One region of the Bartonella sp. MR168JLCBS genome, then DNA from elsewhere that is predicted to be linked to it. Evidence: predicted binding sites of a transcription regulator. Region 1 holds the regulator's gene; each other region holds the start of a gene.
What was found. Region 1 encodes LexA, which represses DNA repair genes until DNA is damaged. Its sites were predicted from a motif close to TGTTCNNNNTGTGTTCNG; they were not measured.
Positions count from the first base shown of each region.

Region 2: the regulator LexA is predicted to act here: its motif matches at 1,926-1,943, upstream of ssb (single-stranded DNA-binding protein).
Region 3: the regulator LexA is predicted to act here: its motif matches at 1,258-1,275, upstream of ruvC (crossover junction endodeoxyribonuclease RuvC).

Region 1 covers NZ_JBHIMP010000004.1:82,871-86,161, reverse strand. The annotation lists tRNA gene ACFIK8_RS04300 (tRNA-Lys) at 64-139, opposite strand; gene lexA (transcriptional repressor LexA) at 1,313-2,026, shown strand; gene rimO (30S ribosomal protein S12 methylthiotransferase RimO) at 2,474-3,291, shown strand, end outside.
Region 2 covers NZ_JBHIMP010000020.1:7,613-10,903, reverse strand. The annotation lists gene ACFIK8_RS08330 (hypothetical protein) at 1-612, shown strand, start outside; gene ACFIK8_RS08325 (hypothetical protein) at 584-1,108, opposite strand; gene ACFIK8_RS08320 (hypothetical protein) at 1,095-1,433, opposite strand; gene ssb (single-stranded DNA-binding protein) at 1,448-1,888, opposite strand; gene ACFIK8_RS08310 (hypothetical protein) at 2,200-2,955, opposite strand; gene ACFIK8_RS08305 (hypothetical protein) at 3,163-3,291, opposite strand, start outside.
Region 3 covers NZ_JBHIMP010000001.1:413,213-416,503, forward strand. The annotation lists gene ruvC (crossover junction endodeoxyribonuclease RuvC) at 1,329-1,844, shown strand; gene ruvA (Holliday junction branch migration protein RuvA) at 1,858-2,472, shown strand; gene ruvB (Holliday junction branch migration DNA helicase RuvB) at 2,486-3,291, shown strand, end outside.

The sequences.
Region 1 (3,291 bases):
AAAAAGAATCAAAACGAGAAAGATTCTTAAATTTTTGTATAGTCTATTGATATTATTTAAATTTGGTGAGCGCGCAGGGATTCGAACCCTGGACCTACTGATTAAAAGTCAGTTGCTCTACCAGCTGAGCTACGCGCTCTCACACAAGCTATCTAGTTTGTAGACTATCTAATTTGCAGAAAGTGAAGGGAACATACGGTTGACTTTTCATTTGGTCAACACCTTTTGAAGAAAAATATTATTATTTTCTTCAGTTATCAATAATTTTCCGTTTTCCCCTCCTTTTTTCATCATTGTATAGATACTCTTTAATCTTCTTTTTGAAGTTTCAATCAAGGAACAATTTCATTGCAAAATATTGCATAGATTCGGAGCGCTAAAATTATAAGAAATTACCCTCCTTCCCTCACATGGGTTGTTGAGCATAATGGATAGAGAAAAAATACCTTTTACTATAATATTATTTTTATATCTTCATATTTTAGTTTTCAATTTTCAAATATGAATACAGATTTACAATATAACATATTGATTTATAACAATTTATAATTTCATCACTTGAGTGAGAGAATAAAACTATAAAAAAGAAATGAAAATACCTTTTATACCTCCTTTCAATAACCAAAAATTATCTCAACATTAGGGTTCAGCAAAATAGTATATAGCGGTTGGTACGTTAGACCTGAAAATGGGACAATGAGCAACAATGGCATTTTGAGGGTATGATTTTTATTCATGCATAATGAATATATAACGAAAGCCAATTTATCCTATAGAATAAAACAGACATAAAATTCAGTCTCATTGAAAGTATCCCGAATGACTATAAATTATGCTCACTATTATAGCTGTAGATAATTTTACTTAAAAAAAGCAGAAATAATATGCAGTGTGCAAAATGATCTAAATACCCATAGAGTGTTCTAAATATATAAAATGCCTTCTAATTAACTTTTTTATATCAAGAAATTACAAAATACGTAGATATATTTTTAGAAGAAAAGGATAACACTGGTCATAAAATTTAGTGTTGGATAATCCAGTCAGAGCTATAAAGTATTTTTATACATTGTTTAATATTAATGTAGATATATAATATATAAATAATAATTTCATAAAATTCTTAAAGTAAGTTTTATATAAATAATAATTTAAATATGTCTATAAATAAACATATTGCTTCATTAACTTAACTTATAGGATCAAAAATAAAGAAAATAATTTTGATTTGGCGGAAAAAAAATTGTAAAATTGTTATATATACATGTATTTTTACTTTACTCCTTTTTTATTATTTTGATTGGAATATTGAATGCTAACATGTAAACAATATGAGCTACTCTTGTTTATTCATAACCATACAAAAGAAACTGGTGTTCCTCCTTCTTTTGAAGAAATGAAAAATGCATTAGAACTTTCTTCAAAGTCTGGTATTCATAAGCTCATTATAGCCTTAGAACAACGAGGGTTTATACGTCGTTTACCCAATCGCGCTCGTGCAGTGGAGGTGATTCGACTCCCTGAGAAAATAACATTTAACCTTTCTTTAGCACGTAAAATTTCTCCCAGTATGATAGAAAAAAATAAAAGGGAAATATCAAAAAACTTGAGTAACCTTGACAACTTTGATGAAGAAGAAAAAAAAAATATCACCATTCCTATTATGGGACGTATTTCTGCGAGCGTGCCCGCCTCTGCTATACTGCAACAAATAAACACTCTTTCTCTCCCACGCAATATGGTTAATACAGGTGAGCACTACGCATTAGAAGTTAAAGATGATTCTATGATGGAGGCTGGTATCCTTAATAAAGATACGATCATTGTGAAACGTCAAAATACAGCAATAACAGGTGAAATTATTGTTGCGTTTATTGATAAAAAAGAAGCCACATTAAAACGTTATCGACGCAAAGGAGCTTCTATTGCATTAGAAGCCGCAAATCCTCATTATGAAGCACGTACATACGAATCCGAACGTGTAGAAATACAAGGCAAACTTACCGGACTTATTCGCAAATATTAAAAATAAACCTTTAGTACGCGATAGATATCGCAATAAGGAGTTGTTGAGTATTTTTTTATTGTGCCACACGCAGTTGACTTCCTCTCCACTGCCAAAGGATGCCCCAATTCGGTCTATAAACAGTCCAGATCCTTATCGAGCGGGTTTCATTTTTCCTTCCCTACATCTCCTTCACTTACGCAAGGAGCGACAAGTAAGCTTTAAAATATTCACCACGTACTTTATAAAAGAACTTGAATGCTTTGAAGGAAGCAACCTTATATCATCGTCCTCAATGACAGAATTTTACGATATAAATTGTATGCATGCATAAAAACACATAAAATTTTGTAGAAAAAAATCAAATAACTTTGTAACAGATTTTATTGCATAGGTATAAAAATAAAGAACATTATTTTTCAGTTATAAAAGTGTAACTCAATCATTCACAATAATTGTAGGATCATCATGGTAGCACCTCGTATTAGTTTTGTCTCCCTCGGATGCCCAAAAGCACTCGTAGATTCTGAGCGAATTATTACACGCCTTCGCTCTGAAGGGTATGAAATTTCACGTCAACATCAAGGAGCTGATGTCGTTATTGTGAATACCTGTGGCTTTCTTGACTCGGCAAGGAGAGAATCATTAGCCAATATTGATGAAGCTCTCAAAAAAAATGGAAAAGTTATTGTAACGGGGTGTCTTGGTGCTGATCCTGATGTTATTCGCCAAACGTATCCTAATGTATTGGCTATTACAAAACCGCAAACTTATGAAAGTGTTATAGAAGCTGTTCATACAGCAATTCCTCCTGTTCATGATCCTTTTCTTGATTTAGTTCCTCCCCAAGGTATTCGTTTAACACCTCGCCATTACGCCTACCTAAAGATTTCTGAAGGATGCTCTAACCAGTGTAGTTTTTGTATCATCCCTACTCTGCGTGGTGATCTCACTTCACGTCCCATCAGCGATGTTCTTCGTGAAGCTGAAAAACTCGTGCAAGCGGGTGTAAAAGAACTTTTAGTTATTTCACAAGATACGAGTGCTTATGGTATTGATCTAAAATATCTCGAAAATTCTTGGAAAGATCGTACAATAAAAACAAAATTCTTTGATCTTTGTCGCGAACTAGGCGATATGGGTATTTGGATACGTATGCATTACGTTTATCCTTATCCCCATGTTGATGAAGTTATCGAACTTATGGCTGCAAAAAAAATTCTTCCTTATCTGGATATTCCTTTTCAGCATGCATCACCAGCTATTTTGCGTCATATGAAGCGTCC
Region 2 (3,291 bases), on a different contig from region 1:
TTATGTATTCTACTATTACTTCCATTTATTGGAATTATACTGGAAGCCTTATGTGCTATAATTGGTTACGGTATAGGTGCCGCTATGATTGGAGGTCTTATTTTTCTATTAATAATAGGAGTAAAGTTCTTAGGATTTATATATAGCTTGTATTTAATAATAGCGTTTCTGGTATTGATTACAATTTATAACCTCAAATCAAACGGAAACACATGGGGAGAAGCAATTTCATACAGCACTGCAGTATTTTTACCACTGCTTATCTTATGGTCTCTTACGTGGCTTCTCGGTTGGAATCCTGATATGATCGATATAGCATCAGTATTGATGCTAATAGCTGTAGTATGTTCTATTATTGCGATCCTAATCACATTCAATCCTCCGACGGAAGATATTAAAGTCTATTCTGGACTTATAGTTAAAATATATTGCGTAATATCTATATTTTTGGCAGGTCTTTGTTGGAGCAAAACGACGGCAATAATAACGGCAATAGTATCAGGAATAATATTAATTGGCTATTTCATTAGGGTTGCAATGATTGCATGTTCAGATAATGATAAACCTGATGAAGAAAAAGTCTCTAATAAAAATGCTTTCGAAGAGCATTAAGAGCAACGCGCAGTGAATTCACAAGGTGTGATAGCATTTGATCTTCTATAACGAGGTACTGTAGCGCAGCGTGAAGATTGTACTGTCTATAAAGGCATTGTGCTTCTTTTATTGCCTCTTGCATATTGAAAAACTGCTCTGTAGCAAATTCTACCCATTTGTCTCTTGCCTTATCATCTGATGATGAGGGCATCTCATCATAAACAGCACTTGGAAAGCCTTTTGCACAAAGGTAATCGTTTCTTATCTGTAGATACTGCTGGGCGGCATCATATTGCTCTTGTGTTATTACACCTTGCAAACAAAGTCGCCCTATGTAAGTACCAGAGAGTGGATTTTTTGCCTCTTGTAGCGTTAAACCGAAGCGCTTTGCACGCATTTCTATTGCCAATTTATCAACGGCTTCACGTAGTGCTTTTGCACGTGATATACGTCCGTTTGGTTCTCTTACCTGCCCTGCTATTTTAGGGCGTCCCCTCTTTTTATTTTTTTTCACAGATAACCTCAGACACCTGTTTAACGTTTTCCCAAATTTCCTTTGAGTTTGACCGTGTCTCTCCACCCAAAAGCACTACAAATAACAGTAACGCTATTGATATACAAATGACTGGTATTTTTTTCCAATCATCATCATTACGTATCATCCACCCGATGATAATGACCATCATTACAATTAGAAAGCCTGCTGATATATTACAGAGTGTCTCAATCTTATTATTATGTTGTAATGATTTTATCTCCTGATCTGTAATAGTATAGTTATAAACTGGCTTAGATTTACAGATTGCACTAAAGGTATGGAGCGGCGGCTTATCAGACATTTAAATACTCTCTATTAAAAAGGAACACTGTCATTCATAACGGTATGGGGCGTATCAAGAGGTCTGTAAATGCTTCTGTCATAAGTTGATGACGGCTCTTGATTATCATCATTTTTGCCATCTAAAAGCTTTAACTCGCCTTTGTACTGAGGCAATATGACTTCTGTTACATACCGTTCAACACCGTTTTTATCTTGCCATTTACGAGTTTGTAGTCGCCCCTCGATATAAACTTTGCTACCTTTACTGAGATACTGAAGTGCTACTTTTGCCAAATGTGGATTAAACACCACAATGGAATGCCATTCAGTTTTGTCTATTCTCTTATTGGTTGCCTTGTCTGTATAGCTCTCAAACGTTGCCATTCGAAAATTGACCACCTCGATGCCAGATGACATTGTTTTGCTTTCTGGATTGGCACCTAAATGACCAATTAAAATCACTTTATTAAGCATTTGTTTTCTGTCCTTTAATGGAAAATAGTACTTAGAACAAAACAAACTCACAACTGATGATAGTATAACACATTATGGGGTGTAATTACAAACGAAATTTATTATAACCCACTGAATCTAAAGAATGAATCTCATTTTTATTTTACTTAACAGCTTGCGTTTTGATACGTTTTGTGCAATAAGGAGACGTTCTTTTATATTTCGATTGGTTACTTTAATCGTTTATTTAGATCGCTAGCTGTTTTGATCATAAAAGCCGTGTCTTAAAGGACGCGGCTTTTTTGCTATAAAGCAGCCCCCCGCGCCGTTATTTACGCTGCTTTATCTACAATCTTTTCATCACCACTAATTTTGCTATCGCCATTCAGCTCTTTTGTATCAATATACGCATTACCGCTAACACTTGCCTTATCATAAACATTTGTCCAACCAGTAATCTGTGCATTCCCATAAACCCATGCATTGCCATAAATCAGTGCTCCAAACCAAACATTAGCATTCCCATAAACACGGGCATTACCAAAAACTTTAGCAAAACCAGTAACAAAAGCATTATCATAAACCTTGGCATTACCCTTTATAACTGCTTTATCGCATACCTCGGCGTTATTAAAAACGCGGGCGCGCCTGTAAACATAAGAAGAACCACAAATCTTAGCATTATCATAAACCTTGGCATTATCATAAACGCTACCATATTCAAAAACCTGAGCATTGTCACAAATACGTGCCTTACCAAAAACATCAGCATGACCAAAAACCTGAGCATCATCAGAAATCCTAGCATCATCAAAAACCCGCGCATTATCACCAACCCAGCAATTGCCATCATGTGACAAGTTGCTTTCACTTTGTATAAAACCACCCAAATCGCCTGCCTTGATATTACCAAAATCTCTTAAAGCGCGTATACGATAAACAGTGCGAACACGATCACTCAAAAGATCTTTCACTGTTTTCATTTCACTTGTTAATTCATACTTTTTATCTAAATTCTGCTTTTGAAGGGGAATGTTATCATTTGCAACTAATAGAGAAGTTGCTTGTTTTTTAACTGTAGCACTCATGCTAGTAATCCTATTCGTTTAAATTGTTTGTTATTAACAGCCCTATAAGGGCGTCGGGCGCTAACAAACACGGCGAATAGTCCGTCGTCACACTTTTCTCATAAAGAGTATTGTATGATGTGACCACACCCGACAAAATCGTTATATGCTAGAGATAGCATAAAAGAAAGTCAGTATTTTAAGAAATGGGAGAAACCTTATCGTGATCTATCCGCTATTCGCTATAGTGTTTGTTAAGCACTTGCCAATCTTAATAAACGACCTTTTCTTTAAAGTCAATACGTATTTTTTATTTTTTAAATTTTTTTCATTTTGATACCTACCTAATTGAATATC
Region 3 (3,291 bases), on a different contig from region 1:
AGTGGGAAAACAAATCGAATTACTGAAAACAGCTTTTGGGGGTGTTTTGAGAAGAATAGCGCCTTGCTTCTTTCTTGCGATATTTAGAGCAATCTACCCATTTTTTACAACCAAAATGTCACAACTAAAACCAATCTAGAGTGCTTTTTTCTGCCTAATTTCTATTTGAGCGTAGGAAATATCTTGAGCTTATAGCTGAGAGGTATTGATTTCGAATTATGGCATGGGATGGGGTATGGTTGGTCTTGTGGAAATCGGCTTTGATTGATTGCAGCTGGAACACTTTCTGTTGATCTGTCGTGTGATTTTGTTTTGGCTATGATAATGATCGGGCGCTAGATAGAGCTAGGGATTGTATATCAATTTATTTATGCTCTATAACTTATGCCTATAAAGTTGCTGTAGAGCGTGTGTTAATGAGGATGATACACATTGTGTCAGTTTTTGGGCTTCTCTTGTTTTGAATGGAAGTTATTTTCTTCGCGTAAAATAAAACATCCAAAATAAAGTGCCATATAATGAATGCCTCAGGGGTTCTCTGTGCCCCCATGCAATGTCCCCTCTCTATGCAATGACATTGTGGTGTAATGGGCATATTCAAAAACACCTCTCAGTTCTTGTTCACATCCATTGAGCTCCCTCATCTTAACGCTTGCAACGGAGCAAGCCGGCACCATCATCATATTTGCCAGTCCCCAGTGTTGCGACAAGTTCTTGGCTCTTGAGATGGTTCATTAGAGGCATGTTTAGTCCTTTCTTGTACAGTTTCACTTCACACGGAAATCCCACGTGTGATGTGCAGACAAAAGATTTTGATTGATTCAATATAAAGAGGTTTGTAATGAGAAAATCTTACGATATTCGGGATTCTTATTCAACATACAAAATAATGAATTATCTCTATAAATCAATGTATTGATTTATTATGGTAGCGTCATGTTATAACGTAAAAAGTTTCCGCAAAGTGTATAGCATCCATTGCATAACCTCTTTACACTTAATGAATGTACAATCCAGCACTCTCTATTTGCTCGCTTGCGATGTTTAACTGTTATGGCATTGGAAATGATACAGAAAGGGAATTTTTATGCTTTATAGGGTGCTTTATAGGGTGTTTGCTTGTGATGTGTGAATGGTTTTGATTGATTTTAGTTATGCTTCATAAAGTATGTTCCATAAAGATGCTGTTCGTTGCGTTTTATAATTGTATAAATTGGGGGGCATGACCATCTTTTGACTGGTTTTGTCTTGTGCTGCTGTTTTGTTTGTGGTCTTGTCTTTATTCACATCTTTATTCACAGGGGGGAAAAGTGTATAGACTGTAGTTTATGGCAGAGACGATTCGTATTATAGGCATTGATCCCGGATTACGGCGTACAGGGTGGGGCGTTATCGATGTTGCTGGTAATCGTCTTCAGTTTATTGCAGCAGGGACGGTTTCTTCTGATGTAAAGTGTGAGCTGGCTTCCAGATTATGTCAGATCCACAAAGGTCTTTCAGAGGTTGTGCATCAATTTATGCCCCATGAAGCCGCTGTAGAACATGTGTTTGTTAACAAAGATGCTACAGCAACTTTAAAACTTGGGCAAGCGCGTGCAATTGCACTGCTGGTTCCTGCGCAAGCAACTCTTCCTGTTTTTGAATATGCGCCCAACAAAGTGAAAAAATCGGTTATTGGTGTTGGACATGGGGCTAAAGAACAAATCCATATGATGGTAAAAGTTCTACTCCCACGGGCTGAATTTGATAGCAGTGATGCGGCTGATGCTCTTGCTCTTGCTCTTTGTCATAGTATGCATCGTAAGAGTATTGACCGATCTTATCAGGCAAGGATGGCGATATGAGTGGGGTGGCAACATGATTGGCAAATTAAAGGGCACCCTTGAACATATCTTTGATGATCATATCCTTCTTGATGTGCACGGTGTGGGGTATGTTGTTTTTGTGTCAAATCGGCTGCGTCCTTCTTTGCCTTCTGTTGGGGAGGCGTTAAGCCTTTTTATTGAAACGCATGTTCGGGAAGACGCAATCCGCCTTTTTGGTTTTGCTACAAGAGCTGAACAGGAGTGGTTTTGTCTTCTACAAAATGTTCCTGGAGTAGGGGCGAAGGTTGCTTTGGCAATCTTGGGTACTTTATCGCCAGATGAACTCGCACAAGCTATTGCCTTAAACGATGTTGCGATGATTAGTCGAGCGCCGGGCGTTGGTAAAAAAGTCAGTGAAAGAATTGTGGGTGAACTGAAAAGTAAAACACTCCCCTTTGAACAAGCGCTCAAGACTGTTTCGGTTTCTCAGCGTGAGATGACCAATCAACCTGCGCATGACGCGCTTTCCGCGTTGATGAAGCTAGGGTTTGAACGGGAGCAAGCATCCCGTGCTCTTGCTCTTGCGATGAACGCTCTTGAGGAGGAAACTGTTTCTTCTGCCCTGCTGATCCGCCATAGTCTCAAATTGCTTTCTTCTCCTACTTAAAATCAAGGTAACAATGCATAAAGATGAAGATAAACGCCTTCTGGGTTCCGCTCCCCTTCCTAACGATCCAGATCGTTCCTTAAGACCACAAGTTCTCGATGATTTTATTGGTCAAGAAGCGGCACGGGCTAATTTAAAAATATTTATTGAAGCAGCAAAAACGCGGCAAGAAGCGCTGGATCATGTTTTGTTTGTAGGACCTCCGGGGTTAGGAAAAACAACGCTTTCACAGATTATGGCAAAAGAATTAGGCGTTAATTTTCGCTCTACTTCAGGACCTGTCATCGCTAAAGCAGGAGATTTAGCCGCTCTCTTGACCAATCTCGAAGAACGGGATGTCTTGTTTATTGATGAAATTCATCGCTTAAATCCGGCGATTGAGGAAATTCTTTATCCAGCTATGGAAGATTATCAACTTGATTTGATTATTGGGGAGGGGCCGGCAGCACGTTCGGTGAAAATTGATCTGGCTAAATTTACTTTGGTAGCGGCAACTACACGTTTGGGGCTTTTGACCACACCGCTGAGAGACCGTTTTGGCATCCCAATTCGTCTAAATTTTTATACTATAGAAGAATTGGAATATATTGTGCAGCGTAATGCACGGCTTTTTGCCGTCAAGATCAGTGATGATGGTGCTCATGAAATTGCACGCCGAGCACGGGGCACTCCTCGTATTGCTGGGCGGCTTTTACGGCGCGTTTGTGATTTTGCTTTGGTTAAACAGGCAAAACAAATTGACCAAAAAATCGCCGATGAAGCGCTTTCGCGCCTTGAGGTCGATCATCTTGGGCTTGATCCGCTTGACCGCCGCTACTT